3 regions of the Pseudomonas sp. FW305-3-2-15-E-TSA4 genome follow, and region 2 is predicted to be linked to each of the others. Evidence: predicted binding sites of a transcription regulator. Region 2 holds the regulator's gene; each other region holds the start of a gene.

The links. Region 2 encodes sigma-54, which starts transcription at its own class of promoters, with help from an activator protein. Its sites were predicted from a motif close to ANTGGCATNNANNTTGCTNT; they were not measured.
Positions count from the first base shown of each region.
Region 1: a site for sigma-54 is predicted at 7,300-7,319, ahead of AC3WMV_RS22495 (flagellar basal body rod protein FlgF). Genes of this name have one in related genera too.
Region 3: a site for sigma-54 is predicted at 3,592-3,611, ahead of glnK (P-II family nitrogen regulator). Genes of this name have one in related genera too.

Region 1 covers NZ_JBYSZP010000017.1:45,806-56,121, forward strand. The annotation lists gene AC3WMV_RS22455 (hypothetical protein) at 1-518, shown strand, start outside; gene AC3WMV_RS22460 (MFS transporter) at 581-1,780, opposite strand; gene AC3WMV_RS22465 (hypothetical protein) at 1,885-2,067, opposite strand; gene AC3WMV_RS22470 (hypothetical protein) at 2,137-2,268, opposite strand; gene AC3WMV_RS22475 (amino acid aminotransferase) at 2,594-3,787, opposite strand; gene AC3WMV_RS22480 (4a-hydroxytetrahydrobiopterin dehydratase) at 3,787-4,143, opposite strand; gene phhA (phenylalanine 4-monooxygenase) at 4,262-5,053, opposite strand; gene AC3WMV_RS22490 (sigma-54-dependent transcriptional regulator) at 5,438-7,000, shown strand; gene AC3WMV_RS22495 (flagellar basal body rod protein FlgF) at 7,374-8,114, shown strand; gene flgG (flagellar basal-body rod protein FlgG) at 8,160-8,945, shown strand; gene flgH (flagellar basal body L-ring protein FlgH) at 8,998-9,693, shown strand; gene AC3WMV_RS22510 (flagellar basal body P-ring protein FlgI) at 9,721-10,316, shown strand, end outside.
Region 2 covers NZ_JBYSZP010000001.1:31,080-41,395, forward strand. The annotation lists gene AC3WMV_RS00140 (superoxide dismutase) at 1-130, shown strand, start outside; gene AC3WMV_RS00145 (ZIP family metal transporter) at 161-1,054, shown strand; gene AC3WMV_RS00150 (HPr family phosphocarrier protein) at 1,117-1,392, opposite strand; gene rapZ (RNase adapter RapZ) at 1,408-2,265, opposite strand; gene ptsN (PTS IIA-like nitrogen regulatory protein PtsN) at 2,268-2,732, opposite strand; gene hpf (ribosome hibernation-promoting factor, HPF/YfiA family) at 2,745-3,053, opposite strand; gene AC3WMV_RS00170 (RNA polymerase factor sigma-54) at 3,127-4,620, opposite strand; gene lptB (LPS export ABC transporter ATP-binding protein) at 4,895-5,620, opposite strand; gene lptA (lipopolysaccharide transport periplasmic protein LptA) at 5,620-6,165, opposite strand; gene lptC (LPS export ABC transporter periplasmic protein LptC) at 6,152-6,724, opposite strand; gene AC3WMV_RS00190 (KdsC family phosphatase) at 6,733-7,257, opposite strand; gene AC3WMV_RS00195 (KpsF/GutQ family sugar-phosphate isomerase) at 7,257-8,231, opposite strand; gene AC3WMV_RS00200 (ATP-binding cassette domain-containing protein) at 8,506-9,315, shown strand; gene mlaE (lipid asymmetry maintenance ABC transporter permease subunit MlaE) at 9,315-10,112, shown strand; gene mlaD (outer membrane lipid asymmetry maintenance protein MlaD) at 10,112-10,316, shown strand, end outside.
Region 3 covers NZ_JBYSZP010000014.1:28,270-38,585, reverse strand. The annotation lists gene AC3WMV_RS19405 (HAD family hydrolase) at 1-420, shown strand, start outside; gene sutA (dormancy-specific transcriptional regulator SutA) at 608-934, opposite strand; gene AC3WMV_RS19395 (secondary thiamine-phosphate synthase enzyme YjbQ) at 1,037-1,462, opposite strand; gene AC3WMV_RS19390 (ammonium transporter) at 1,678-3,015, opposite strand; gene glnK (P-II family nitrogen regulator) at 3,052-3,390, opposite strand; gene AC3WMV_RS19380 (accessory factor UbiK family protein) at 3,804-4,064, shown strand; gene AC3WMV_RS19375 (HigA family addiction module antitoxin) at 4,275-4,544, opposite strand; gene AC3WMV_RS19370 (N-acetyltransferase) at 4,780-5,232, shown strand; gene AC3WMV_RS19365 (hypothetical protein) at 5,267-5,437, shown strand; gene AC3WMV_RS19360 (YifB family Mg chelatase-like AAA ATPase) at 5,609-7,102, shown strand; gene AC3WMV_RS19355 (aldose 1-epimerase family protein) at 7,099-8,313, opposite strand; gene AC3WMV_RS19350 (methyl-accepting chemotaxis protein) at 8,533-10,316, opposite strand, start outside.

The DNA.
Region 1 (10,316 bases), on a different contig from region 2:
ATGCCCGTGGTGATCTTGACGCCAGTTTTGGGGTCGGAGGATATTATGATGGAGCACCTTCGGTTAAAAACTTCATTCTGAAACGCGACGATCGTTCTCAGTTTTATATTATAGGTACTTCGGATAATGGAGTTCCGCAGTATCTGTTTCTCCAGCTTCAACGTCGTGGGTCGAATGGTGAGGAAGATGACCTTTTTGGCAAACAAGGATGGGGAAGATTTATCAGTGATAATTTCAGCGATATCTATATGACGAAAGCAGCACTCTATAATTTGAAATCAACCGTTGTGGTAGCGGGCTATGCTTATTTGCGTGGAGGGTCGGATAGCCAAGCATTTATTGCCAGTCTTGAACAAGACATGGGTTGGGACGAGGGGTTTGGTAATTTTGGAAAGGTTGTATTTTCAAAAGACCAGATTATTCACGATCTCGCGGTCCAGGAAGATCGAAAAATTGTGTTTGTATCCAGTAAAAATAGAGAGAACGGTAGCTTCGCCATTTTCCGTTTGCATGGTTAGCTTATAAAAACCGCAGTTGTTTATTGGCCATTCGGAACCAATGAATGGCCAATATTGGGCGATCAATGAAAGTGGTGTTTTGGTTTAATGCGGTACAAATACACACTCAGGATCAGGCCGCTCAGTGAGGCAATGGCGGCAAACAGAAAGATCGAAGCAAAGCCGAAACCCGCTGCAATTGCCCCCGCCAATGGTCCGGTGATCCCCAGCGACAAGTCGATGAACAGCGAGTACGCGCCGACCGCTGCGCCACGGCTGGAGGCCGGCACCAGATTCACCGCCTCCACGCCCAGCGCCGGGAATACCAGCGAGAAGCCGAAACCGCTCAACGCCGCCCCGGCCAGCGCCCAATGCGCATCCGGCGCCAGCCACAGCAGTAATAGGCCGAGGGTTTCCACCGACAGGCAGGCGATCGCTACGCGGAAGCCGCCGAGGCGGTTGATCAGGTTGCCGAACAGCAGTCGCGCGCCGATGAAGCTGGCGCCGAACAGGCTCAGGCACAGCACTGCGTTGTCCCAGTGCCGGGTGGCGTAGTACAGGGTGATGAAGGTGGCGATGGTGCCGAAACCAATCGAGCCTAGCGCCAGGCCGCAGCCGTGGGGGAACACGCGACCGAGCACATGCATGAACGGCAAGCGCTCGCCGGCGACAATCGGCGCCGCGGTTTTCGGCCACGCCAGCAGCAGGCCCAGCGCTGCCAGCAGAATGATGCTGACGCCCATGCTCCACAATCCCAGCTGGCCGACCAGCCAGACCCCGAACGGCGCGCCGACCGCGAGCGCGCCGTAACTGGCGATGCCGTTCCAAGAGATGACTTTGGCGGTGTTCGCCGCGCCAACGCGGCCGATGCCCCAGCCAATCGAGCCGGAGCCCACCAGACTTTCCGCGCTGCCCAGCACCAGACGGCCGATCAACAGGCTGATCAGGCTGAGCATCGGCAGGTTCGGTGTCCACGCCGAAATCAGCATGAACACGCCGCTCAAGCCGCAACCGGCCAGCCCGATCATCACTGCGCGTTTACTGCCCTGGTTGTCGATGATCTTGCCGGCGTACGGACGGCTGAGCAGGGTGGCGAGGTATTGCACGCTGATCACCAGCCCGGCGATCACCGCGCCAAAGCCAAGATCGCTGTGGACGTAACCCGGCAGCACGGCGAGCGGAATGCCGATGTTCAGGTAGCCGATGAAGGTGAAGAGGACGATGGACACGACTTGCAGCGTGACCGCCAGGGGGCGCTGGGGTTGTGGCATAGAGGACGACATGAGAAACGATCCACGGCAAAGCAGGATTAGATAGGCTGCTTATGATACCGGCGCGGACGAGTCAGGGGCGGGGAAAAGTAAAACTATTTGCCGGGAGGGTGGCTTCAGGGTTTGGCCGGGGCGACCAGTTGTGTAGTGACCAGTGCAGCGAGGGCGTTTTCTTCGCTGCCGAAACGGGCGAGCAGGGCGGCCTGTTTTTCCGGGGAGAGACGGTTCCAGATCTCGATCATTTTCTCGGTCGCGCCGATCAGGACGGCAGCTTGGCTTTCAGAGAATTCGTCGGTCATGGCGGGCTCGGTTTCAGGCAGTGTGGAAAGCGCATCTTAGCGCTTTCCACACGGTCTGTACGGCGGGTTTTACTCTTCGCTGTCGGCCTGGCGGCTCTCAACGGCTTCTTTCGGCTCGGGCTGCTGGGCGCCGGCTTGTTGCGTGGTCGTCTGCTCAGTTTCGTGCAGGCTTGGGAAGGGGAGATTAGGAATCTCGTGCATGGTTGCGCTCCTCGCTAAGTCTGTTGATAGATCTGGTAGATCCGCGCTTCTTGAAAGCCTGCGCAGGATACAGCAGGAAAAATGACAATCAGACTTTTAATTGAAAATAATGCGACAGATGGCCGCAGGGGGAGGGCGTATTCCAAGTGTGGGTGTGAATGAACCTGTGGCGAGGGGATTTATCCCCGATCGGCTGCGAAGCAGTCGTAAAACAATTGCACGCGCCATGTCAGACATTTCGCGATTGCATTGTTGGGGCCGCTTCGCTGCCCATCGGGGATAAATCCCCTCACCACAGGGCTCACTCCTACCGGGGATTGCGGGGTTATTTGCAGGCGTTGGCGATGGCCTCGGCCAGCAGTGCCAGGCGCCTGGCGTCGATCCCGGCGACATTGGCCCGGCCCGAGCTGACCATGTACACGCTGTGCTGCTCACGCAGTTGTTTGACCTGCTCCGGCGACAGCCCGGTGTAGGAGAACATTCCGCGTTGCACGCCAATGTGCGCAAAGCGCTCGCGCAAACCGTGTGGTTCCAGTGCTTCGACCAGACCGCTGCGCAATTGGGCGATGCGCAAACGCATGGCTTCCACTTCATCGGCCCAGCGCGCTTTCAGCTCCGGGTCGGCGAGGATGGTCGCCACCACGGCCGCGCCGTGATCCGGTGGCGTCGACCACAGGTTGCGGGCGATGTTGGCCAGTTGGCTGCGGATGTCGATCAGCTTGTCGGCGGTTTTCGCGCAGACAATCAGCGCGCCGGTACGGTCGCGGTACAGGCCGAAGTTCTTTGAGCAGGAGCTGGTGATCAGCAGCTCAGGCACCTCGGCGGCGAACAGTCGGGTCGACCACGCGTCCTGTTCCAGTCCGTCGCCAAAGCCCTGGTAGGCAAAGTCGATCAGCGGCAGCAGGTCACGGCGGCGCACCACGTCGAGCACACGCTGCCAGTCGTCATGGTTCAGGTCGAAACCGGTCGGGTTGTGGCAGCAGGCATGCAGCAGCACCACGTCGCCGTGCGGCACTTCGTTAAGCACGGCGAGCATCGCATCGACGTCGAGGCGGTTGTCGCTGCCCACGTACGGGTAGTGACTGACCTTGACCCCGGCGGCGGAGAAAATCGTTTCGTGGATCGGCCAGGTCGGGTTGCTCAGCCACACGCCCTTGCCCGGCAGGCACTGGGCGATGAAGTCGGCCGCCAGACGCAGGGCACCGGTGCCGCCCGGAGTCTGGGTGGCGCCGGCGCGCTGTTCGGCGATCAGCTTCGAGTCGGCGCCAAGCACCAGTTCATTGATGACTTTGCCGAACAGCGGATTGCCGTGACCACCGATGTAGGTCTTGGTGTCCTGGCTTTCGACCAGTCGCGCCTCGGCGATTTTCACCGCTTCGGGGATCGGCGTCAGGCCTTGGGCATCCTTGTAGACGCCAACGCCGAGGTCGAACTTGCGCGGGTTAGTGTCCTGCGCATAGGCCTCCATCAAACCGAGGATCGGGTCGCCGGGTACCCGGCCGATGGCGTCAAAGTGCATTACTTGCGTCCTTCTGCGGTCTTGCCCACTTCGTCAGTGCGCGCGGCCATGATGAAGTCGTTGCGGTGCAGGCCTTTGATCGAGTGGCTCCACCAGGTCACGGTGACTTTGCCCCACTCGGTCAGCAGACCCGGGTGGTGACCTTCGGCCTCGGAGATCTCGCCGACGGCGTTGGTGAACGCCAGAGCATGCTTGAAGTTCTTGAACAGGAAAACTTTCTCCAACTGCATGATGCTGTCGCGTACTTCGATGTTCCAGTCCGGGATCTGCTTGATCAGGATCGGCAGTTCTTCGTCGCTGACTTGTGGCGCATCGGCACGGCAGGCTTCGCAGTGGGCTTGGTTCAAAGTGGACATGGTGTGATTCCTGAAATCGAGTGTGTTTTTTTTATAGAAGCTATCGGCCCGTCAATGCCGTCACGCTAAACCAAAGTGACGGCGACTGACAGACTCAATTCTCAGCAAAAGTCGCGGATCACGCGGCTTTCGGTTTTGGCGGAAACTTCGGTGCGTGCAACCCCAGCTGCATGCCTTGGCGAACCATGGCCATGATGTCTTCATGGGCGACATCGAACAGGCGCTTGAGGTTCGGCAGGACAAAGTACAGCGGCTGCAGGATATCGATGCGATACGGTGTGCGCATGGCTTCCAGCGGATCGAAGGCCTGATGCTCGGGTTCGTCCGACAGCGAGTAAACGGTTTCCTTCGGCGAGGACAGGATGCCGCCGCCGTAGATGCGTTTGCCTTGCGGGGTGTCGACCAGGCCGAACTCGATGGTCATCCAGTACAGGCGCGCCAGATACACGCGCTCTTCCTTGGTGGCCTGCAGGCCGAGCTTGCCGTAGGTGTGGGTGAATTCGGCGAACCATGGGTTGGTCAGCAGCGGGCAGTGGCCGAAAATCTCGTGGAAAATGTCCGGCTCTTGCAGGTAGTCCAGTTCTTCGCGGGTACGAATGAACGTGGCCACCGGAAACTGTTTGCTGGCGAGCAATTCGAAGAAGGTCTGGAAGGGGATCAGTGCCGGGACGCGGGCAACCTGCCAACCGGTGGTCTCACCGAGCACCTTGTTGATCTCGCCCAGCTGAGGAATGCGGTCGTGGGGCAGACCGAGTTTTTCGATACCGTCCAGGTATTCCTGGCACGCGCGACCCTCGATCACTTTCAGCTGGCGGGTGATCAGCGTGTTCCACACCGCATGTTCTTCGGCGGGGTAGTCGATAAAACCTTGCGCATCGGGCTCTCGGGCCACGTATTGCGTCTGCTTCATACTGCTCTCCTGCTAGGGGAATTCGTTCTTGTTATGTCCAGCGATGGACTGAGAATTACCCGAGAGTGCGGCGTGATGCAGCAGGTTGAGTGCGTTCCTGGTAGGAACAATCACTGCATTTCGTAAAAAAATCGTTACGCTTTGACTGATATCACGCATTTGCGGTGATTTGCAGGTTTGAAAAGGGCTGTGGCTGTCACATAATCTTGACAACTATCTGCGCGCCTCGACAGAAAAGTCTGGCGCTAACACCTGTGGGAGCGAGCCTGCTCGCGAATGCGGTCTGTCTGACACATCTATGCTGAGTTTGCAGCCGCCTTCGCGAGCAGGCTCGCTCCCACAGGTCTGTGTTCAACCTTATTGCTGGTTTGTCGGGTCATTCATATGCGTATCAAAGTCCACTGCCAAAACCGCATCGGCATCCTGCGCGACATCCTCAACCTGCTGGTGGAGTACGGGATCAACGTTGCACGCGGCGAGGTCGGCGGCGAGCACGGCAATGCGATCTACCTGCACTGCCCGAACCTGATCAACATCCAGTTCCAGGCGCTGCGACCGAAGTTCGAGGCGATTGCCGGGGTGTTTGGCGTCAAGCGCGTCGGGTTGATGCCCAGCGAGCGTCGGCACATGGAGCTGAACGCGTTGCTCGGTGCGCTGGAGTTTCCGGTGCTGTCGATCGACATGGGTGGCTCAATCGTCGCTGCTAACCGCGCCGCCGCCCAATTGCTCGGGGTGCGGGTGGACGAGGTGCCGGGGATTCCGCTGTCGCGTTACGCCGAGGATTTCGACCTGCCGGAGCTGGTGCGCGCCAACAAGTCGCGAATCAACGGCATGCGCGTCAAGGTCAAGGGCGACATCTTTCTCGCCGACATCGCGCCGCTGCAATCGGAGCACGACGACAGTGAAGCCATGGCCGGTGCGGTGCTGACCTTGCACCGCGCCGACCGCGTCGGTGAGCGCATCTATAACGTGCGCAAACAGGAATTGCGTGGCTTCGACAGTATCTTCCAGAGTTCGAAAGTGATGGCCGCTGTCGTGCGTGAAGCGCGGCGCATGGCGCCGCTGGATGCGCCGCTATTGATCGAAGGCGAAACCGGCACCGGTAAAGAGTTGCTGGCCCGTGCCTGTCACCTCGCCAGTCCGCGTGGGCAGTCGCCGCTGATGGCGCTCAACTGTGCAGGGCTGCCAGAGTCGATGGCCGAGACCGAACTGTTTGGCTACGGCCCCGGCGCGTTCGAAGGGGCGCGTGCTGAAGGCAAACTCGGTCTGCTGGAGCTGACGGCGGGCGGCACGCTGTTCCTCGATGGCGTCGGTGAAATGAGCCCGCGCTTGCAAGTGAAGTTGCTGCGCTTTCTGCAGGACGGCTGCTTCCGCCGGGTCGGCAGCGACGAAGAGGTGTATCTGGACGTGCGGGTGATCTGCGCGACTCAGGTTGACTTGTCCGAGCTGTGCGCGCGCGGCGAGTTTCGTCAGGATCTGTATCACCGCTTGAACGTGTTGTCGCTGCACATCCCGCCACTGCGCGAATGCCTCGACGGCTTGACTCCGCTGGTGGAACACTTCCTCGATCAGGCCAGCCGCCAGATCGGTTGTTCGCTGCCGAAACTGGCGCCGGCAGCGATGGATCGCCTCAGTCATTACCACTGGCCGGGCAACGTGCGGCAGCTGGAGAACGTGCTGTTCCAGGCGGTTTCACTGTGCGAGGGCGGCACGGTGAAGGTCGAACACATCCGCCTGCCGGATTACGGCGTGCGTCAGCCGCTTGGCGATTTCTCGCTGGAGGGTGGGCTGGACGAGATCGTCGGGCGTTTTGAGAAAGCCGTACTGGAGCGGCTGTACTCCGAACACCCGAGCAGTCGGCAACTGGGTAAGCGGTTGGGGGTTTCGCATACCACCATCGCTAATAAGCTCCGCCAATACGAAGTTGGTAAGGGTCCCGAGAGTTAACAGCAACACTGTGGTGAAAAGAGCTTTTGTGGTGAGGGGATTTATCCCCGAAGGGTGGCGAAGCAGCCCCAAACCCGGCAAATGCGGTCCATCCGATACACCATCAATGGATGGATTGGGCTGCTGCGCAGCCCGTCGGGGATAAATCCCCTCACCACAGGTTCTTTTTCCATCTGCAACAATCGGGATTGCCGCCCAGCGGCATAACACCGCCGGTTTTTCGACTTCGATACATTTCCAATTTCCCCGCAAAACCCCGCAAGTCCTTTGTTTACCGGGCCGCAAGCCGCCAGAAAAAAGTTGGTCTGCAAATTGCTTATGGCTCAGCAGTACAGCGGTGGGCGGCAAACGTCCGGCATGCAGAGGAAAGAGTGTGGACAAGTACCTTTATGTGGCAATGACCGGCGCCAGTCAGAACGCACTGGCGCAAAAGGCCCATGCCAACAACCTGGCGAACATCTCCACCAATGGTTTTCAGCGCGACCTGGAGCAGGCGCGTTCGATGCCGGTGTTCGGTGACAGCTTTCCGGCGCGTGCGTTTGCCATGAGCGAACGGCCCGCCACCGACTTCACCGCCGGTTCGCTGGTGCAGACCGGGCGTGACCTCGACGTCGCCGTGACCGGCAACGGTTTTATTGCCGTGCAGAACCCTAACGGTGGCGAAAGCTACGTGCGCACCGGCAGCCTGAACATCGACGCCCTCGGCGTATTGCGCGCCGGCAACGGCATGCCGGTACTCGGCAACGGCGGTCCGATCGCCGTGCCGCCGGAGCAGCAGGTCGAAGTTGGTGAAGACGGCACCATCAGTATTCGTGCGATGGGCGAAGGCCCGCGCGTCATGGCGGAAGTCGACCGGATCAAACTGGTCAACCCGGACATCAAGAACCTCAACAAAGGCCTCGACGGCTCGATCTACACCAAGGACGGCCAGCCGGCGCCGGCCGATGCCAACGTCAAACTGGTGTCGGGTTTCCTTGAGTCGAGCAACGTCAATGCCGTGGAAGAAATGACCTCGGTGCTGGCCCTGGCCAAGCAGTTCGAGTTGCACGTCAAGATGATGAACACCGCCAAAGACGACGACCAGGCCATGGCTCGGGTCTTGCAGATCAGCTAATTATCAGAACGTCGCGCCGTAAAACAGGCGCACGAGGAGAATCGAATGCTTCCGGCTCTATGGGTTGCCAAAACCGGTCTGTCCGCCCAGGACACCAACCTGACCACCATTTCCAACAACCTGGCGAACGTCTCGACCACGGGTTTCAAACGTGACCGTGCCGAGTTCCAGGACCTGCTGTATCAGATCAAGCGTCAGCCAGGCGCCCAGTCGACCCAGGACAGCGAACTGCCGTCGGGTCTGCAACTGGGTACCGGTGTGCGCATCGTCGGCACCCAGAAAAACTTCACCGCCGGCAGCCTGCAAACCACCGAGCAGCCGCTGGACATGGCCATCGACGGTCGCGGTTTCTTCCAGATCCTGCAGCCGGACGGCACCACGTCCTACACCCGTGACGGTACTTTCCACCTCGACTCCAACGGTCAGATCGTCAACGCCAGCGGTTTCGCCCTGGAACCGGCCATCGTCATCCCGAACAACGCGCAGAGCTTCACTGTCGGCACCGACGGCACCGTGTCGATCACAGTGCCAGGCAACCCGGCCGCTCAGGTGATCGGCAACCTGCAAACCGCCGACTTCATCAACCCGGCCGGTCTGCAGGCAGTGGGCAACAACCTGTTCCTGGAAACCGCTGCTTCCGGCGCGCCGCAAATCGGCACCCCGGGCCTGAACGGTTTCGGTACCACGCTGCAGAACACCCTGGAAGGTTCCAACGTCAGCACCGTTGAAGAGATGGTCAACATGATCACCACTCAGCGCGCTTACGAGATGAACTCCAAGGTGATTTCCACCGCCGACCAGATGCTCTCGTTCGTAACGCAGAATCTGTAATCAAGTCTATGGGGCGGCCATGAGGTCGCCAGCAACACCGTGAGGTAGGGTCATGAAACGCTTCGTATCTGTTCTGGCATTGGGTGGGGTCGTCTCGCTCGCGGGCTGCGTCGCACCGACGCCCAAGCCCAATGACCCTTATTACGCTCCGGTGTTGCCACGCACGCCATTGCCGTCTGCGGCCAACAACGGCTCGATCTATCAGGCCGGCTTCGAGCAGAACCTGTACAGCGACCGCAAGGCATTCCGGGTCGGTGACATCATCACCATCACCCTGAACGAGAAGACTCAGGCCAGCAAAAACGCCAACTCGCAAGTGGCCAAGAACAGCAAGACCGGCATCGGCCTGACTTCGCTGTTCGGCGGCAGTGGCACCACCAACAACCCGTTGGGTGGCAATGACCTGAGCCTCGACGTCGGCTACAGCGGCGACCGTGCGACCAAGGGCGACAGCAAGGCGGCGCAGGGCAACACCCTGACCGGCTCGATCACCGTGACCGTGGCCGATGTGCTTCCCAATGGCATCATCGCCGTGCGCGGCGAGAAGTGGATGACCCTCAACACCGGCGACGAGCTGGTGCGCATCGCCGGTCTCGTGCGTGCCGATGACATCGCCACCGACAACACCGTGTCGTCGACCCGTGTCGCCGATGCGCGCATCACCTACTCGGGCACCGGTTCGTTTGCCGATGCGAGTCAGCCAGGCTGGTTCGACCGTTTCTTCCTCAGCCCGCTGTTCCCTTTCTAGGTGGCGACTTTGAATTTCAAGAGCCTCATGCTGGCTGCGGCCCTGTTGTCCGCAACCTTTGGTGCCCACGCCGAGCGGCTGAAAGATATCGCCAGCATTTCCGGCGTGCGTTCCAACCAGTTGATCGGTTACGGCCTGGTGGTCGGGCTTAACGGCACCGGCGACCAGACGACGCAGACCCCGTTCACCCTGCAGACCTTCAACAACATGCTCTCGCAGTTCGGCATCAAGGTGCCGCCGGGATCGGGCAACGTGCAGTTGAAAAACGTCGCGGCGGTGTCGGTGAGTGCCGATCTGCCGGCGTTCGCCAAACCGGGTCAGCAGGTCGACATCACCGTTTCGTCCATCGGTAACTCCAAGAGTCTGCGCGGCGGCACCCTGTTGCTGACCCCGCTCAAGGGTATCGACGGCAACGTCTACGCCATCGCTCAGGGCAACCTGGTGGTCGGTGGTTTCGATGCCGAAGGGCGTGACGGTTCGAAGATCACCGTCAACGTTCCGTCGGCCGGTCGTATCCCCGGCGGTGCGTCGGTGGAGCGTTCGGTACCGAGCGGTTTCAACCAGGGCAACAGCCTGACGCTGAACCTCAACCGTTCCGACTTCACCACGGCCAAGCGTATCGT
Region 2 (10,316 bases):
CGGTCTGGATGTTTGGGAACACGCCTATTACCTGCGTTATCAGAACCGTCGCCCGGAATACATCAACGCGTTCTACAACGTGATCAACTGGCCGGAAGTTGCTGCGCGCTACCAGGCTGCACTGGTTTAAGTCTTCTATAAAAACAATCCAGGGCTGACTATGGGCACTGAAACACTGGCGATTGGCGGTGGACGCATGTTTCGTTACGCGGTCGGGTCGCTGTTGCTGCTGGCCGGCATAACCTTGCTGGCGGCGCACGGGCTGGAATGGCTGGATCTGCAGCCGCGATTGTCACGCGCATTGCAGGGCGGCGCGATCTGCGCCCTCGGCACGGCGCTCGGCGCGGTGCCGGTGCTGGTGATCCGGCGTATGCCGCAGAGGCTCAGCGATACGCTACTGGGTTTCGGCGCCGGCGTGATGCTGGCGGCGACCGCGTTTTCGCTGATCGTGCCGGGCATCGCTGCTGCCGAAAGTCTGGGCCTGACACCGTTGGCCGCCAGCGGGCTGATTTGCTTCGGCATCATGCTCGGTGCGTTCGGTTTGTATCTGGTGGATCTGAAACTGTCCGGCGCCTCACCGGAAATGCTCGTCGGTACCCCCGAGCACCCGGTGATTCCGCCGCGCATCTGGCTGTTCGTCTTCGCCATCATTGCTCACAACATCCCGGAAGGCATGGCGGTGGGGGTGTCCGCTGGCGGCGGCATGCCGGATGCCGACAGTCTGGCGATGGGCATCGCCTTGCAGGATGTGCCAGAGGGATTGGTGATTGCGCTGGTACTGGCGGGGGCAGGAATGTCGCGGGTCAAGGCATTCTTGATCGGTGCGGCTTCAGGGTTGGTCGAGCCGGTGTTTGCACTGCTCTGTGCCTGGCTGGTCAGTCTGGCGGAGCTGTTATTGCCGTTGGGGCTGGCGCTGGCGGCGGGGGCGATGTTGCTGGTGGTGACGCACGAAGTCATTCCGGAATCGCGCCGCAATGGTCATGACAAGCTGGCCAGTCTTGGCTTGCTGATCGGGTTTTGTCTGATGATGGTGATGGATACGGCGTTGGGTTGAATATCAAAAGATCGCAGCCTGCGGCAGCTGTTGCCAAGGCTGCGATCTTCGGTGCTGGGCTGTCAGCCCCCTTCATCGAAGTAGTTGTTGATCAGCTCCACCAAAGCAACCATGGCCTCCTCAGCCTGTTCGCCTTCGGTGCTCAAATGGATCTTGGTGCCCTTGCCGGCCGCGAGCATCATCATCGCCATGATGCTTTTGCCGTCTACTGCTGTCTCGGGTGTGCGACCGACTCTTATCGTGGTCTCCGGAAACTTGCCGGCCACGCCGACGAATTTGGCCGATGCCCGGGCATGCAGACCCAATTTGTTGATGATTTCGATTTCACGAGCAGGCATCGCGGTGTGAATCCTTTAAGTGAGGTCGCGGTGGCGAACCTGGACGTTCTTCAGGGTTTTCTGCAGGGCCTGACCCAGGCGTTCGGTCAGGTAAACGGAGCGGTGATGCCCGCCGGTGCAGCCAATGGCAATGGTGACGTAGGCGCGGTTGCTCGCGGCAAAACGTGGCAGCCATTTGTACAGGTAGCCGTAGATGTCCTGGAACATCTCCTCAACCTCCGGTTGTGCAGCCAGGTACTCGGCGACCGGTGCGTCGAGACCCGATTGTGTACGCAGTTCCGGTTTCCAGTAAGGATTGGGCAGGCAGCGCACATCGAACACCAGATCCGCGTCCACCGGCATGCCGCGCTTGAAGCCGAACGACTCGACCAGAAACGCCGTGCCCGGCTCCGGCTGGTTCAGCAGTCGCAGCTTGATGGTGTCACGCAACTGGTACAGATTCAGATTGGTGGTGTTGACCTTGAGGTCGGCCAGATCGGCGATCGGGCCGAGCAGGGCGGTCTCGTCGTTGATTGCCTCGGCCAGTGAGCGGTTGGCGGTGCTCAGCGGGTGGCGACGGCGGGTTTCCGAGAAGCGTTTGAGCAAGGTTTCTTCGTCGGCATCCAGATACAGCACATCACACTGGATGTGTCGGGCGCGGACTTCTTCGAGCAACTCGGGGAAGCGCGACAGGTGGCTCGGCAGATTGCGTGCATCGATCGACACGGCCACCAGCGGCTGAGCCAGCTCGGTATGAATCAGGGCGCGTTCGGCGAGTTCCGGCAGCAGACCGGCCGGCAGGTTGTCGATGCAGTAGTAGCCGTTGTCCTCAAGGACATTCAGGGCGGTACTTTTACCCGAGCCGGAGCGGCCGCTGACGATGATCAAGCGCATGATTAATGACCGTTCTGCTCGCTCAGGACGACCTGATACAAGGCTTCGTTGCTCGGTGCGCTGCGCAGTTTTTCGCGCACTTCCTTGCGATCGAGCATGCTGGCGATCTGGCGCAGTAATTCCAGGTGGGCATCGGTGGCCGCTTCCGGGACCAGCAGTACAAACAGCAGGTCGACCGGTGCGCCGTCGATGGCATCGAAATCGATGGGGGCATCAAGGTGCATCAATGCGCTGATAGGCGCTTCGCAGCCTTTGAGGCGGCAGTGCGGAATGGCGATGCCGTTGCCGAAACCGGTGGATCCGAGTTTCTCACGGGCTACCAGGCTCTCGAAAACATCCTGCATGGCCAGATCCGGCACTTCTTTATGGATGAGGTTGGCAATCTGTTCGAGGGCTTTCTTTTTACTGCCGCCCGGCACGTTCACCAGGGAACGGCCGGGGGTCAGGATACTTTCAAGTCGGATCATGGGTTGGGAGTGTTAACGACCTGTCGCGCCCTGGAGGAGGCTCTGGGTCTTTTCCTTATGCTTTTTGAGTTGGCGATCCAGCTTGTCGGTCAGTGAGTCGATCGCAGCGTACATGTCGGTATCTTCTGCGTTGGCGACCACTTCGCTGCCGGGTATATGCAAGGTGGCTTCGATTTTCTGCTTGAGCTTTTCGACGCACATCGTGACTTGCACGTTGGTGATCTTGTCGAAATGGCGCTCCAATCGTTCGAGTTTCTCGTTGATGTAGGTGCGCAGAGGTTCGGTCACTTCCAGTTGGTGTCCACTGATGTTGACTTGCATACAGCTTCTCCTTCGTTGCCAGTGCATAAAGCGGCAGGCCGAAGAGCCTGCCACTGGAACGCTGTAACGTGGCTTACATCAACCGCTTGCGTTCGCTCGAAGGCGCGATCCCGAGGGATTCGCGGTACTTGGCGACGGTGCGGCGAGCCACCTGAATGCCTTGTGCCTCCAGTAAACCAGCGATCTTGCTGTCACTCAACGGCTTTTTCTGATTTTCCGCCGCAACCAGTTTTTTGATGATCGCGCGGATCGCCGTCGACGAGCATTCACCGCCTTCGGAGGTGCTGACGTGGCTTGAGAAAAAGTATTTCAGTTCATAAATACCGCGCGGGGTATGCATGAATTTCTGCGTGGTGACCCGGGAAATCGTCGATTCGTGCATGCCGACCGCCTCGGCGATGTCATGCAGGACCAACGGTTTCATGGCTTCATCGCCATACTCCAGGAAGCCGCGCTGATGCTCGACGATCTGGGTGGCCACCTTCATCAGGGTTTCGTTGCGGCTTTGCAGGCTCTTGATGAACCAGCGTGCCTCTTGCAACTGGTTGCGCATGAAGGTGTTGTCGGCGCTGGTGTCGGCGCGACGGACGAAACCGGCGTACTGCGCGTTAACCCGCAGACGGGGCACTGACTCCTGATTCAGCTCGACCAGCCAGCGTTCGTTATCCTTGCGCACAATGACGTCGGGCACCACGTACTCGGCTTCGGTCGATTCGATCTGCGAGCCCGGACGCGGATTGAGGCTTTGCACCAGTTCGATGACCTGACGCAACTCGTCTTCCTTGAGCTTCATACGCCGCATCAACTGGCTGTAGTCGCGACTGCCGAGCAGATCGATGTAATCGCTGACCAGACGTTTGGCTTCGTTGAGCCACGGGGTCTTGGCCGGGAGCTGACGCAGTTGCAGCAGCAGGCATTCGCCGAGGTTGCGCGCCCCGATACCGGCCGGTTCGAACTGCTGAATGCGGTGCAGAACGGCTTCGATCTCGTCCAGCTCGATGTCGAGCTCCGGATCAAAGGCGTCGAGAATTTCTTCGAGGGTTTCGTCGAGGTAGCCCTGATTGTTGATGCAATCGATCAGGGTCACGGCGATCAGGCGGTCGGTGTCGGACATCGGCGCCAGGTTCAATTGCCACAGCAGATGGCTTTGCAGGCTTTCGCCGGCGGACGTGCGGGTGGTGAAGTCCCACTCGTCGTCATCGCTGCTGGGCAGGCTGCTGGCGCTGGTCTGGTAGACGTCTTCCCAGGCGGTATCAACGGGCAGTTCGTTAGGAATGCGCTCGTTCCATTCGCCATCTTCCAGATTGTCCACCGTCGGGGCGGCTTCCTGATAGGACGGTTCCTGAATGTCGGTGTTGGGTTTTTGTTCGGCGTTGTCGGCCAAAGGATCGGTATTGTCGAAGTCGTCGCCTTCTTCCTGGCGTTCGAGCATCGGATTGGATTCCAGGGCCTCCTGGATTTCCTGTTGCAGGTCCAGGGTCGACAATTGGAGCAGGCGGATGGCCTGTTGCAGCTGCGGTGTCATCGTCAGCTGCTGGCCCATTCTCAAGACTAGCGATGGTTTCATGGCAGGGGCTTAACACCTTATTCGCCGGCGCGCATGCGCCATCCACTACAGGGCGCCGGAGCGCCAAACTTAAGCAAATTATATGCCTGAAACTGTCGTGTTTGCCTAGAGCGCTGTAACAATAAAAGCGTATAAAACTTTGTTGACGCATCGCGTCGGAGCACGGTGAACATCTTTGAGGCGTCGTGTCTGCCTAGAGCGCTGTAACAATAAAAGCGTATAAAAGCCTGCTTCATCGATACAGCACCCGGAGGCTGGCCAAGTGCCTTGGTGCTTACAGGCGGAACTCGTGGCCCAGATACACTTCCTTCACCAGATCGTTGGCAAGGATGGTCGCCGCATCGCCTTCCGCGATCAGTTGACCGTCGTTGACGATGTAGGCGGTTTCGCAGATATCCAGGGTCTCACGCACGTTGTGGTCGGTGATAAGAACACCGATGCCCTTGGCCTTGAGGTGATGGATGATCTGCTTGATGTCGCCGACCGAAATCGGGTCGACACCGGCGAACGGTTCGTCGAGCAGGATGAATTTCGGTGCGGTCGCCAGGGCGCGGGCGATTTCCACCCGGCGGCGTTCACCACCGGACAGGCTCATGCCGAGGTTGTCGCGGATGTGGCTGATGTGGAATTCCTGCAGCAGGCTTTCCAGTTCCTTGCGACGACCGGCCTTGTCGAGTTCCGTGCGGGTTTCGAGGATGGCCATGATGTTATCGGCCACCGACAATTTGCGGAAGATCGACGCTTCTTGCGGCAGATAGCCGATACCTGCCTTGGCACGGCCGTGCATCGGCTGATGGCTGACGTCCAGATCATCGATCAGTACGCGACCCTGATCGGCCTGCACCAGACCGACGATCATGTAGAAGCAGGTGGTCTTGCCGGCGCCGTTCGGGCCGAGCAGGCCAACGATCTGGCCGCTGTCGATCGACAGGCTGACGTCGCGCACAACCTGGCGGCTTTTATAGGCCTTGGCCAGGTGTTGAGCTTTCAGAGTTGCCATTACTGGGTTTTCTCGTCGGTTTTCTTCTTCGGCTGGATCACCATGTCGATACGCGGACGCGCTTCGGTGACTTTGCTGCCGGTAGCGCGACCGGCACTGGCCAGTTTCTTCACCGTGTCATAGACGATTTTCTCGCCCTGAGTGGTGTTGTTGTCCTTGTCGACAACCTTGGCCTTGTCGATCAGCACGACGCGGTTTTGCGCGGCGTGGTACTGAATCGTCACGCCCCAGCCCTGAACAGGCTTGGCGTCACCCTGGGTTTGCAGTTGCTCGAAGTAGGCAAGGTTGCCCACCGAGGTCACCACGTCGATATCGCCGGTCGGAGTACGGGTGATGGTCACCGTATTGCCCTTAACGATCATTGAGCCCTGGGTGATGATCACATCACCTTTATAGGTGGCGATGCCGTTCTTGTCGTCCAGCTGGGCGTCGTCGGCCTGAATGCGGATAGGTTGCTGCTGATCGTTCGGCAGAGCCCAGGCGCTCACGCTTCCCAGTGCTGCGCCCAGACTGAGCAAAATAGGGAGGGTTTTAACGAGCCTCATACTGTCCTCTTACGTTCGATTGCAGGTGTATCCTGCTTTCCTTCAAATACGCCTTCATTCCCACGCCAGTCGATACACCGCCAGCGCCGTCGATTCTAACGGGTTGCTCGGTCTGCGCATATTGCTGCTGAGGGAACACCGTCATGCGTGTGCTGGTGATCAGGGTGTCGCGTTTCTTTTCATCGGTGCGCTTGATGCGTACCGAGTCGATCAATTCTACCTGCGTTCCGTCCGGATTCACTTCGCCGCGTTCGCTGGTCACGTGCCACGGAAACTCGGTGCCGCGATACATGTTGAGGTCGGGTTTGGTAACCAGAGTCACATCCGTCGCTTTCAGGTGTTCGGCCTTGTCCGACGTCATTTCGTACTGCACTTTGCCGTCCGGCAGATATTGCAGGGTATGCGTATTGGTGGCGTACCAGTCGATAGCGGTGTCTTCGACCTTGACCACGGGCTTGTCGAGGAAGCGTTCCGGGCTGATGTTCCAGTAGCCGACCGCCGCAAACATGGCAGCGATGCAGCCGAACAGCAGGAAGTTGCGAAATTTTTTGCTAAACATGATTTGGCTCACAGGTACGCGGCGTTGGCCGCATCGAGGCGGCCCTGGGCGCGCAGGATCAATTCGCAGAATTCACGAGCGGCACCTTCGCCACCGCGGGCCCGAGTGACGCCATGGGCGTGTTCGCGCACGAAGTCGGCAGCATTGGCAACGGCCATGCCCAGGCCTACGCGGCGGATCACCGGCAAGTCAGGCAGGTCGTCACCCAGGTAGGCGACCTGTTCATAGCTTAGGCCCAGTTGCGCCAGCAGGCCGTCCAGAACCACCAATTTGTCTTCGCGACCCTGAAACAGGTGCGGGATACCGAGGTTCTTTGCCCGGCGTTCAACCACCGGGGTCTTGCGGCCACTGATGATGGCGGTCTCGACACCGGCATTCATCAGCATCTTGATGCCCTGGCCGTCGAGGGTGTTGAAGGTCTTGAATTCGCTGCCGTCTTCGAGGAAGTACAGGCGCCCGTCGGTGAGGACGCCGTCGACGTCGAACACCGCCAGTTTGATCGTTTTGCCGCGTTGCAGCAGATCGGTGGTCATTACATCACTCCTGCACGCAGCAGATCGGAGAGGTTGAAGGCGCCGATCGGCCGATCTTCTTCGTCCACGACAACCAGTGCGTTGATTCGGTGGTCTTCCATGATTTTCAGGGCTTCGGCGGCGAGCATCTCGGGCCGTGCGGTCTTGCCGTGTGCGGTCATGACCTGGTCGATGGTGGCGCTGCGGATGTCGATGCTGCGGTCCAGCGTGCGGCGCAAATCGCCGTCGGTGAAGATTCCGGCCAGTTTGCCATCGGCTTCAACGATCGCGGTCATGCCCAGACCCTTGCGGGTCATTTCCATGAGCGCGTCCTTGAGCAGGGTGCCGCGCTGCACTTGCGGCAGCTCTTGCCCGGCATGCATGACGTTTTCCACTTTCAGCAGCAGGCGTCGACCCAGAGCGCCGCCCGGGTGTGAAAAGGCAAAATCTTCGGCGGTGAAACCACGCGCTTCCAGCAGCGCGACGGCCAGGGCATCGCCCATGACCAGCGCGGCGGTGGTCGAGGAAGTCGGTGCCAGGTTCAGCGGGCAGGCTTCGTGTTCGACATGAACGTTGAGATTGACTTCGGCAGCTTTGGCCAGCGGCGACTGCGGATTGCCGGTGAGACTGATCAACTGGATGCCGAGGCGCTTGATCAATGGCAGCAGGGTGACGATTTCGTTGGTCGAGCCGGAGTTGGAGAGGGCGAGGATCACGTCGTCGCGGGTGATCATGCCCATGTCGCCATGGCTGGCTTCGGCCGGGTGGACGAAAAATGCCGGGGTGCCGGTGCTGGCCAGGGTCGCGGCAATCTTGTTGCCGACGTGCCCGGATTTGCCCATGCCGACCACGACCACACGGCCTTTGCTGGCCAGAATCATCTCGCAAGCGCGTACGAAATCGGCGTCGATATGGGGCAACAAGCCTTGTACGGCTTCCACTTCGAGGCGGATGGTGCGTTGTGCCGATTGAATCAGGTCGCTGGATTGGCTCATGTCAGAAATCGTATAGCCCGATGAAAAGGCGGCGATTATAGCGGTTATGTTGAAAAGCCTCACGCAAGTTCGTCGTGCTTTGTCATTCCGCGTCAGCAAAACCCCGAAAAAGTGCCGTCAGGCCTGTCATATCGTTGAACGCGGAGGGGCGGGGCCTTGGGCGCTTGGCGTTTGCAGTGATATAGTTCGCCGCCAGTTCGGCCTGCCCGGGAGGTATGTGCTTTCTGCGGAAAGCCAGGCGTCCGAGTGAGAGGCTGCATCGCAAGGAGTTTAGATGAGTGCCGATAACGCCTACGCGGTCGAGCTGAAGGGAGTCTCCTTCAAGCGCGGTGCGCGCAGCATTTTCAATAACGTCGATATTCGCATCCCGCGTGGCAAGGTTACCGGCATCATGGGACCTTCCGGGTGCGGCAAGACCACTTTGTTGCGCTTGATGGGTGCGCAGTTGCGTCCATCCAGCGGCGAAGTCTGGGTCAACGGCCAGAACCTGCCGACGCTGTCGCGCAGTGATCTGTTCGATGCGCGCAAGCACATGGGCGTGCTGTTTCAGAGCGGCGCGCTGTTTACCGATCTCGATGTCTTCGAGAACGTCGCTTTCCCCCTGCGCGTTCATACCCAATTGCCGGATGAAATGATCCGCGACATCGTCCTGCTCAAATTGCAGGCGGTCGGTTTGCGCGGTGCCATCGAGCTGATGCCCGACGAGCTGTCCGGCGGCATGAAGCGTCGGGTCGCCCTGGCCCGGGCGATTGCGCTCGATCCGCAGATTCTCATGTATGACGAGCCTTTCGTCGGTCAGGATCCGATCGCCATGGGCGTGCTGGTACGCCTGATCCGTCTGCTCAACGATGCGCTGGGGATCACCAGTATCGTGGTCTCCCACGATCTGGCCGAAACCGCGAGCATCGCCGACTACATCTATGTAGTGGGTGATGGTCAGGTGCTGGGGCAGGGCACGCCGGACGAATTGATGAACTCGGATGAACCGCGTATTCGCCAGTTCATGACCGGCAACCCCGATGGCCCGGTGCCGTATCATTTTCCAGCGACGGATTACCGCGCAGATCTTCTGGGGAAGCGCTGATGCGCAGAATTTCATTGATAGAACGCGTACGCCGGTTCGGCGAGGCCGCGATCGACGCCGTCGCGGTGTTTGGCCGCGCGACCCTGTTCCTGTTTCACGCCCTGCTCGGTCGTGGCGGCATCAGCGGCGGTTTCGGCCTGCTGGTCAAGCAACTGCATTCGGTCGGCGTGATGTCGCTGGTGATCATCGTCGTGTCGGGGATTTTCATCGGCATGGTGCTGGCGCTGCAGGGCTTCAGTATTCTGTCGAGCTACGGTTCGGAGCAGGCGGTGGGGCAGATGGTGGCCCTGACGTTGCTGCGTGAACTGGGGCCAGTCGTGACGGCGTTGCTGTTTGCCGGGCGTGCCGGTTCGGCGCTGACCGCAGAAATTGGCAACATGAAGTCCACCGAACAGCTTTCCAGCCTGGAAATGATCGGTGTCGATCCGCTCAAATACATTATTGCCCCGCGTCTGTGGGCCGGTTTCATTTCCCTGCCGGTGCTGGCGATGATTTTCAGCGTGGTGGGAATCTGGGGCGGTTCGTGGGTGGCTGTCGACTGGCTTGGCGTGTATGAAGGCTCCTACTGGGCGAACATGCAGAACAGCGTGAACTTCACCAGCGATGTGCTCAACGGCGTCATCAAAAGTATCGTTTTCGCCTTCGTCGTGACCTGGATCGCCGTATTCCAAGGCTATGACTGTGAGCCCACTTCCGAGGGCATCAGTCGCGCCACCACCAAGACCGTGGTATTCGCCTCGCTGGCGGTACTGGGCCTGGACTTTATTCTGACCGCTTTGATGTTTGGAGATTTCTGATGCAAAACCGCACCCTGGAAATCGGTGTCGGCCTGTTCCTGCTGGCAGGGATCCTGGCTTTGTTGCTGCTTGCTCTGCGGGTCAGTGGCCTGTCTCCGACTTCGACCACCGACACCTATAAACTGTATGCCTACTTCGACAATATCGCCGGTTTGACGGTCAGAGCCAAAGTGACCATGGCTGGCGTAACCATCGGCAAGGTCA
Region 3 (10,316 bases), on a different contig from region 2:
GTATTCCTGCATGCGCGGCATCAGATCGAGGTGTTCCCGGAGGTCGAACCGACTTTGGAAATCCTCGCCAACCACTACGCCCTCGGCGTGGTCACCAACGGCAACGCCGACGTGCGTCGGCTGGGCCTGGCGGATTACTTCAAGTTTGCCTTGTGCGCCGAAGATATCGGTATCGCCAAGCCGGATGTGCGGCTGTTTCACGAGGCGTTGCAGCGTGGTGGCGCCACAGCCGAAACCGCCGTACATATCGGCGATCATCCGGGCGATGACATTGCCGGGGCGCAACAAGCGGGCATGCGTGCCGTCTGGTTCAACCCGACGGGCAAGGTCTGGGAAGCCGAGCGGCTTCCGGATGCCGAGATCCGTAGCCTGACCGATTTGCCAGCAGTGCTCGCACGCTGGAATGCCCTCTCCACCTGACGTAACCCCTTGGGAGCGGGCTTGCTCGCGAAGAGGCCGTGTCAGTCGACATACAATTTGAATGACACACCGCCTTCGCGAGCAAGCCCGCTCCCACAGGGGGTTGCGTGTATCCATGACCTCTTTGTTTCAGGCATGAAAAAGCCCGCAGCGACGGCGGGCTTTTTCAGCAAGCAGGTAGCACGCCTCAGATAGGGCGGCTGCCGTACTTGTTGTCCGGCTTCTTGGGCGGATCGGCGACCACGTTGGCCTCCACTTCCTGCACCTTGCCGCCGCGCGCAAGGAATTCTTCCATGGCCTTGGCCAGGGCGTCGCGCTCCTTGTTCTTGGCTTCGATGCTCGGCAACTCGTCGACCGACACCGCAGCCTTGGCTTTGCCTTTGGCAGCCGGGGCCGGCGTTTCATCACCGCCATCGTCTTCAGCAACGTCTTCCGCTGCTGCTTCCAGACCGTCCTCGGCCTCGTCTTCGTCGCCTACTTCGAGGTCGTCGTTTTCCAGATCATCGTCGCTCATGTTCTACCTCATGACTTGCGAAAAGCAGATTAGTTATAGACCAGCTTTGGCGACTGTCGAAAGCCGCCGGAAAAAAATCGGTAACCATTGGTGACCAACGGTTTACGCCCCTTCACCGTGCAGGGTGGCGAGGACTTTACGGGCACCGCCATGATCACGGTGCTCGCCCAGATAAACACCTTGCCAGGTGCCCAGTGCCAGTCGCCCTGCCGAAACCGGCAGACTGATCTGACAGCCAAGTACGCTGGCCTTGAAGTGCGCCGGGAGGTCGTCCAGGCCTTCGTCGTTATGCTCATAGCCGTCTGTTCCTTGTGGGATCAGACGATTGAAAAATCGTTCGAAGTCGCGACGGACCGCCGGATCGGCGTTCTCGTTGATGGTCAACGACGCCGAGGTGTGCTGCAGCCACAAATGCAACAGACCGACCCGGCACGCCTTGAGTTCAGGCAGGCCGGCGAGTAACTCGTCCGTTACCAGATGAAAGCCCCGGGGCCGTGCCCGCAGGGTTATCAGAGTCTGTTGCCACATACAGTTCTCCGCACGTTCGGGGCGCATTCTAGCGCGCTCTGGGAAAAAACAAAGGCCCTAATATTCCTGCAATGATGTAAGCGATTGGCCGCAGAAAAATGCCCGCCGTAAACACGACCAAAGCCGTACGAAAAATCCTTTCAGCCTTCCTTTCAATGACAAATTCCAGACAAAAAAATGCCCGGCGAACCGGGCAAGTTTTTTAATGCGCGTACTTACAGGTTGTAGCCGCGTTCGTTGTGTTGTGCCAGATCGAGACCCACCGACTCTTCTTCCTCGGTCACACGCAGACCCATCACGGCGTCCAGGACCTTGAGGATGATGAAGGTGACGATTGCGGTGTAGATCACCGTGAAGCCGACACCTTTGCACTGAATCCACACTTGAGCGGCGATGTCGGTGACGGTGCCGAAGCCACCCAGCGACGGTGCAGCGAACACACCGGTGAGGATCGCACCGAGGATACCGCCGATACCGTGTACGCCGAACGCGTCCAGAGAGTCGTCATAGCCGAGTTTGCGTTTCAGCGTGGTGGCGCAGAAGAAGCACACCACACCTGCCGCCAGACCGATCACCAGTGCACCCATCGGGCCCACAGTGCCGGCCGCCGGAGTGATTGCCACCAGACCGGCAACCACACCCGAAGCAATGCCCAGTGCGCTTGGTTTGCCGTGAGTGATCCACTCCGCGAACATCCAGCCCAGAGCCGCTGCAGCGGTTGCAATCTGAGTGACCAGCATCGCCATGCCGGCGGTGCCGTTGGCGGCTGCGGCCGAACCGGCGTTGAAGCCGAACCAGCCAACCCACAACATCGCTGCACCCATCAGGGTGTAACCGAGGTTGTGCGGTGCCATCGGGGTGGTCGGGAAACCTTTGCGCTTGCCCAATACCAGGCAGGCAATCAGACCGGCCACACCGGCGTTGATGTGCACCACGGTGCCGCCCGCGAAGTCGAGTACGCCCCAGTCCCACATCAGGCCGCCGTTACCGGACCAGACCATGTGCGCAATCGGTGCGTAGACGAGGGTGAACCAGATGCCCATGAAAATCAGCATCGCGGAGAATTTCATCCGCTCGGCGAACGCACCGACAATCAGCGCCGGGGTGATGATCGCGAAGGTCATCTGGAAGGTGATGAACACCGCCTCGGGGAACAGCGCCGCAGGGCCGGTAAGGCTCGAAGGCGTGACACCGGCGAGGAACGCCTTGCCCATGCCGCCGAAGAACGAGTTGAAGTTGACGACGCCCTGCTCCATGCCGGTGGTGTCGAACGCAATGCTGTAGCCATAAATGACCCACAGGATGCTGATCAGACCGGTAATGGCGAAGCACTGCATCATCACGGAAAGAATGTTTTTCGAGCGAACCATGCCGCCGTAAAACAGCGCCAGTCCCGGGATGGTCATGAACAGCACGAGGGCTGTCGAGGTGAGCATCCAGGCGGTGTCGCCGGAATTGAGGACCGGGGCCGCCACTTCGTCTGCCGCCATTGCAAGGCCGGGCATTACGATGGACAACAGGGCTCCTAGCCCTGCGAATTTACGCAGAGTCATATTGTTTTCTCCTGGGGCGTTGGGGTTTGTGGCGGCTTAAATCGCGTCGGTATCGGTTTCGCCGGTACGGATGCGGATCGCCTGTTCCAGATTGACCACGAAGATCTTGCCGTCACCGATCTTGCCGGTGTTGGCCGCTTTGGTTATCGCCTCGATAACCCGATCCAGATCCTTGTCGTCGATGGCCACGTCGATTTTCACCTTGGGCAGAAAATCGACCACATACTCCGCGCCGCGATACAGCTCGGTGTGACCCTTCTGCCGGCCGAAGCCTTTGACTTCAGTAACGGTAATGCCCTGCACGCCGATTTCGGACAGCGACTCGCGCACGTCGTCCAACTTGAACGGCTTGATGATGGCAGTGACTAGCTTCATGAAACTCTCTCCCGAATTGGTGGACTTGCCCCAGGAAAACAAACCCGACTCAAGTCTAAGCGCAGTGCCTGGCTTTGTAACGCATCGTCGGCCTTACCTGCCCGACTGACGCCAGCTAACCGCTGCCGGCGAAACTCCCCGTCCCGCCTGCCGCACTGCATTCGTCACAGCGACTGCATCAGTGCATGGGTCACTACCGACTAAGCAGAAAGCTTGCCATCTCGCCAAATTCCTCTGATTTCAAGCCCTTGGCCGCTGCCACAGGCGCCCGCGCAAAAAAGCCCCGACGGTTACGCACAACAACGGTGCGTTGCCGTCCGTCCGCCTGCGCGAAAAGCGTGCATCCGCACCTGCGTCAATGACTATAGACACTGCGTGATACACTGCCCGCCACTGTTTACAGGACACATTCCATGCTCGCGCCAAAAGACTTCCTCGACGCCCTGAGCGGCACCGCCTCCCGCCTGTTCAGCGGCGACACCCCGCTGCCGAAAGCCGAAATCGAAAGCCAGTTCAAGATGCTGCTGCAGAGTGCGTTCAGCAAACTGGATCTGGTGAGCCGGGAAGAGTTTGACAGTCAGATGGTTGTATTGGCGCGTACCCGTGCTCGCCTCGAAAGCCTTGAGGCCAAAGTCGCCGAGATGGAAGCCAAGCTGACGCCGCCGGCTGAATAATCCGCTCCCCCTGTAGGAGCTGCCGAAGGCTGCGATCTTTTGATCTTCAGCCTTTCAATCCTCTCGGCAACGTCCTACAACCTGCACCACCGCCGTCCGATTGCGCCGAAAAGCTCAAGTTTCTAAGCTCACCCCGATGCTGAATGTTCAGCAACGGGTTTGGCGACCTGGACAGCTTAAGGCGCACGACAACCATGATGGCGGCTACATTTACCGCCACATCGTTTCATGGCGGTTGTGCGTGGGAGACCTTCGGGTCTGCCGGGTTCCTTTTGCTCCGGTTCGCCAACCCGCGTACCTGATCTGAGCTCTGCGTAAATCGTAAGTCGATTGAAGATTCATCCAGAACTCAGGCGTGGTTTTGAGGTGGATCGCCAGCCTGATTGCCAGATCGGCGCAGATCCTGAGCTGGCATTTCACAAGCTTCTCGATCTCGGTTTCAGGCCCTTTCGTGGGCATGGCCAGGTCCATGACAGTCATGCCCAACGGTTCCAGCAAGCTATCGAAACCGTTTCGCCGGCGTCCTACAACTATCAGGGCATGACCCTACAAAAATCAGCTCCTACGCCTGATTACTTAAGCATCAATGCCTTCGATATCGTCTACAGCTTGATCCCGACAGAACAAGACGATGCGAAGAAAAGGAAAAGGTACCGAGCTTCGAAATCAGACACTCAAATCTGAATCCCGCAAACTCGCACATCAAACTATGTCCATGGACCCAGAAGCCCTGGCAGCTGGAGTTGATCCTCTATCACTCAGGATCGATCCGATTACTCCATTAGCAATCAACGCATATCACCAGTGGAGCGGCCCAATTGGATTTCCTTGGGAAGCTGTTCTGGACTGGAAGACCAAAGATGCAAAAGGACTGGACTTGGCGTTCTGGTTCGAAGAAGAACTGTGCGGATTGTGCTACGCAACGCCGCGAAGAAGCACGATCTGCATGAAAATCGTCCTTTTGCAGGGACACACCTGCAAGACAAATACCTTGCGGGGCTGGATCGCTCCGATGGCATTGCTGACAACAGAGTTCTACGCCCGGAAGCTGGGGTGTACGCAAATCGAAGTACAAGAGCCAGACTCAGGCGCCATCCCTTACTATCAAACGCTGGGATTTTATTTTGATACAACCGGTCGCCTTGTCTTTCCATTGGACGACCAATAAGATCGAATCAAGCATCCCGGCACGTGAGGTGTTTATGAAGCAGAAGAAGCAGAAAACCCAACCGGCACGGGTGTCCAAACCGGGTACCGAGGCACTCGGATTGCCGGACAGAGTTTCAGCCAGTCAGCGGCATTTTCTGAAAGTGGCCGCGACCTATGGCAAGGAAATGGAGCCCGATGGCTGGCTCGCCGGTGGTGGAACCTGAGTACCGCAAAAATGGCCGCCTGACAGGCGGTTTTTTTATGCCTGAGGATTAGTGCCTTCAGAAACATCAAGTGAAAGTTGGACCTTAAAACTGTCCGACCAACGCCCTCTCCCCAGACTACCCTTAAAAAACCCGCAGGAAGCGGCTCCCGATTCAGCTCAAGGAACGACCATGTCCCTCTCCATCGTCCACAGTCGCGCCCAGGTTGGCGTGGATGCTCCCGCTGTCACCGTCGAAGTCCATCTCGCCAACGGTCTGCCCTCGCTGACCATGGTCGGCCTGCCTGAAGCGGCGGTAAAGGAGAGCAAGGATCGCGTGCGCAGCGCGATCATCAATTCCGGGCTGCAGTTTCCGGCGCGGCGGATCACCTTGAATCTCGCGCCGGCGGACTTGCCCAAGGACGGCGGGCGCTTTGATCTGGCGATTGCCCTGGGGATTCTGTCGGCGAGTGTGCAGGTGCCGTGTCTGACGCTGGATGAGGTGGAATGCCTTGGTGAACTGGCGTTGTCCGGCGCTGTGCGGCCGGTACGCGGGGTGTTGCCGGCGGCGCTGGCGGCGCGCAAGGCCGGGCGGGCACTGGTGGTGCCGCGGGCGAATGCCGAGGAAGCGTGCCTTGCTTCGGGTTTGAAGGTGTTTGCGGTGGATCATCTGCTGGAAGCAGTGGCGCATTTCAACGGGCACACGCCGGTCGAGCCTTATGTATCGGACGGGCTGATCCATGCGGCGAAACCTTATCCCGACCTCAATGAAGTGCAAGGACAGATGGCCGCGAAACGGGCGCTGCTGATTGCAGCGGCGGGCGCACACAACCTGTTGTTCAGTGGGCCGCCGGGGACCGGCAAGACCTTGTTGGCAAGTCGCTTGCCGGGGCTGCTGCCGCCACTCTCAGAATGCGAGGCGCTGGAAGTGGCGGCGATTCAATCGGTCGCCAGCGGCGTGCCACTGACCCATTGGCCGCAGCGACCATTCCGTCAACCGCACCATTCTGCATCGGGACCGGCGCTGGTCGGTGGCAGCTCGAAACCGCAACCCGGCGAAATCACCCTCGCCCACCACGGCGTACTGTTTCTCGACGAGCTTCCGGAATTTGATCGCAAGGTGCTGGAGGTGCTGCGCGAGCCGCTGGAATCCGGGCATATCGTGATTGCCCGAGCCAAGGATCGCGTACGCTTTCCCGCGCGTTTCCAGTTGGTGGCGGCAATGAATCCTTGCCCCTGTGGATATCTTGGCGAGCCGAGCGGCAAGTGCTCTTGTACACCGGACATGGTGCAGCGCTACCGCAACAAGCTATCGGGGCCGTTGCTGGATCGGATCGATCTGCACCTGACGGTGGCGCGGGAAGCGACGGCGTTGAATCCGGCAGTGAAGCCAGGCGAGGACAGCGCCAGTGCGGCAGCCGTGGTGGCCGAGGCACGCGAACGCCAGCAAAAGCGTCAGCGTTGTGCCAATGCGTTCCTCGATCTGCCAGGCCTGAAGCGGCACTGCCAATTATCTACAGCCGATGAGAAATGGCTGGAGTCAGCCTGCGAACGGCTGACCTTGTCACTGCGCTCAGCCCATCGTTTGCTCAAGGTCGCCAGAACCCTGGCAGACCTTGAGCAAGTCGATGCAATCAGCCGTGAGCATCTGGCCGAAGCGCTGCAATACCGCCCGGCGACGCCTTAATGCTCGGTCAGATCCACCAGCGGCGCCTGTCGCACTTCGGTTTCACGCCCGGCCTGGATTTCGCTCACGCGCTTCAGCGCGTTATCCACAGCGCCTTTGTCTGCCAGCAGGCTGTAGCTGATCTGAAACTGTTGGCTGGCCTTTGGCGCAATGGTCGGCACCAGATTCAGCGGACGCTGATAGCGGCGGTTGTAGGAAAAGCTGGTGCCTGGCTCAAGGCCCGTGACATAGCCCTGCCCTTGGGTGTCGGTGTTTTTCCACAGGGAAAACACTGGCAGCTGTTGAGTATTGAAGCCAACAGAGACACCGAGGCTGCCAGCCTTGTTGTGCAAAACAGTCAGGGTTTCGCCTTTGGCGTCGGCGTAGGGCACGACGTTATAGACGGTTTCATCGTAGTCCTTGGTTGGACCGCGATAAATCTGCCAGTCCGCCAACTCGGCTTTGGCCTTGTCGTTGAATGGCGAGACCTGTTTCACCGGCGCCGCGAACCGCGCGCCCTGCTCAAGGAACGGTGTACTGAAGTTACTGTGATACAGCGCCTGGTATTCCTTCGGATAATCACCGTTGTTGGTCAGCGTATCGTTGAGGGCAAAGCGCACGCTGCCCGGCTCGGTGACCAGCTCAGTGACGACCGAGAAGTCGACTTTCTTGAACGCCTGTTCCTTCAGTTCACCGCGCAGACTGATGGCGTAGGGTGGTTTTTCATCGATGTGCAGCGTGACAGTGCTGGCCGGAATGTTCGCGGCGCGGCCGTGCAGGGTCAGCAACTCGCCATTGTCCATACCGGGATGGCCGACCCATTGGTAACCGCAGCGGGTCACCAACTCATTGAAGCCTTCCAGCCAGCCCAGGCCACCGCGTCCATTGAGTTCGATGAAGGCCGGGTTGACCACTTCCTTGACCGGCGAATCCCAACCCATGCGCACGTTGCCGACAGACGCCTGCAGGACATTCATGCCACGGGTCGGCACCACCGAGAGTTTCATCGTGCCGTTATCGATATCGACGATGCTGACACCTTCCTGTCGCCCGCCGTGCAAGGTTCGCAGACTCACGGAGAAAGGCTTGTCGGTTTTCACCCCGAGCTGCTCACTGGTAATGCTCCAGTTTTGCGCGGGCTTGTTGGTATCGAGGAGTACGTAATCCCAGGCCATGGCGTGGGAAGCAGCAGAGAGTGCGCCGAATGCAACGGCGAGTTTGAACGGGGTCATGGCAGCAGCCTTTATTGGAGTTGTGCCATTTTTATAGCGCTGCGGAAACGTTTCAGCAAGAAAAGATGAGAGACATATAGGATGATTTGCCATGGATCGGCGGCGTTGCATTCGCGAGCAGGCTCGCTCCCACAGAGTATTCGGGTGCTCAAACGATTTATGAGCTACCCCGGAAACTGTGGGAGCGAGCCTGCTCGCGAAAGCGATATCAAGGCTGTATTAACGGAAGCGATCAACCTCGGAACGCAAATCCGCCGCCAGCTTTTCAAGCTCTTTGGCGGTGACCGCAAGGTTCGACACCACCTCACGCTGCTCACTGTTGGCCAGCGCAATGCTCTGCAGGTTACTGCTGAGCAAAGTAGCCGTGCTGCTCTGCTCCTGGGTCGCGGTGGTAATCGCGGCGAACTGCTGCCCTGCCGAACGGCTCTGCTCATCGATCCGCGCCAGTGCCGACGCCACGTTGGCGTTGCGCGACAGGCCTTCCTGCATCAGCAGGTTGCCCTGCTCCATGGTGCTGATGGCATTGCCGGTTTCCTGCTGGATGCTGTGAATCATCCCGGAGATTTCATCGGTGGCCTGACGGGTGCGCGACGCCAGGTTACGCACCTCATCGGCGACCACGGCAAAACCACGGCCCTGTTCACCGGCACGGGCCGCTTCAATGGCCGCGTTGAGCGCCAGCAGGTTGGTCTGTTCGGCAATCGAGGTGATCACACTGACAATGCCGCCGATTTCCTGGGAACGCTGGCCAAGGGTGTTGATCACGGTAGCCGTGGTGTTCAACGCGCCAGCGATTTGCTCCAGCGAGGAAGACGCTTCGTCCATGGAAGTACGACCGATCTGCGTCTGCTGAGCGTTTTCCTGGGCCAAACGCTGGGTGGCACCCATGTTGTCGGCAATGTTCAGCGAGGTGGCGCTGAACTCTTCAACTGCGCCGGCCATGCTGGTGATTTCGCCGGACTGCTGTTCCATGCCTTCGTAGGCACCGCCGGACAAACCGGACAGTGCCTGGGCGCGGCTGTTGACCTCTTCCGAGGAGCGGCGGATGTGTTCGACCATCGTCGACAGCGCCTGGCTCATCTGGTTGAACGCACGGGACAACTGTCCGATCTCGTCGTTGCTCGACACGTTCAGGCGCACGCTCAGATCACCGGCACCCAGCGCTTCGGCCTGACGCACCAGATCACTCAGCGGCGCCAGTTTGCTGCGCAGCAACCACACCACCGAACCCACCGCCAGCAGCATGGCCAGCAGACTGCCGATAGCCAGTTGCGTGCCGACGCTCCAGGTCACCGCGCGAATTTCGGCTTTAGGCATGCTCGCCACAACCGCCCACGGACCACCGTCGAATGGCACGGAAACGCTGTAAAAATCTTCGTTCTTGTCGCTCCAGAACTGCCCCTTGCCCGGGGTTTTGGCCAGGCCGCCGATCACCGTGACCGCCTGATCCAGTGCCTGGACACCCGCCGGCGCCACCAGCCATTTGTTCTGCTCATCCAGCAGCGCCAGCGAACCGGTCTGGCCGATGCGGAAGCGCTTGAGGTTGTCGAACTGGGCGTTCTGCGCGTCGGTGTAGTCAAAACCAACGAACAACACCGCAATCACCTTGCCGCTGCTGTCGCGCACCGGGGTGTATTGGGTCATGTAGGAGCGATCAAACAGCAACGCGCGGCCGACGTAGCCTTGCCCGGCCATCAACTTCGCATAAGCCGGGTGCGCATGATCGAGCAAAGTGCCGATGGCGCGCGTGCCGTCCTGTTTGGTCAGCGAGGTGCTGACCCGCACGAAGTCTTCGCCGCTGCGTACGAACAACGTGGCAACCCCAGCGGTCATTTGCTTGAACTCGTCGACTTCCTTGAAGTTGTTGTTCAGCACTTCGCTGCCCAGGTGCAGACCAGGAGTCTGGGTACCGGCCACCGCCACCGGTGCATCCGGGTGAATGCTCAGACCGGCGCTGAAGCGCTTCTCGAACAGCCCGCTCAGGCGCTGGGTGCTTTCACGCA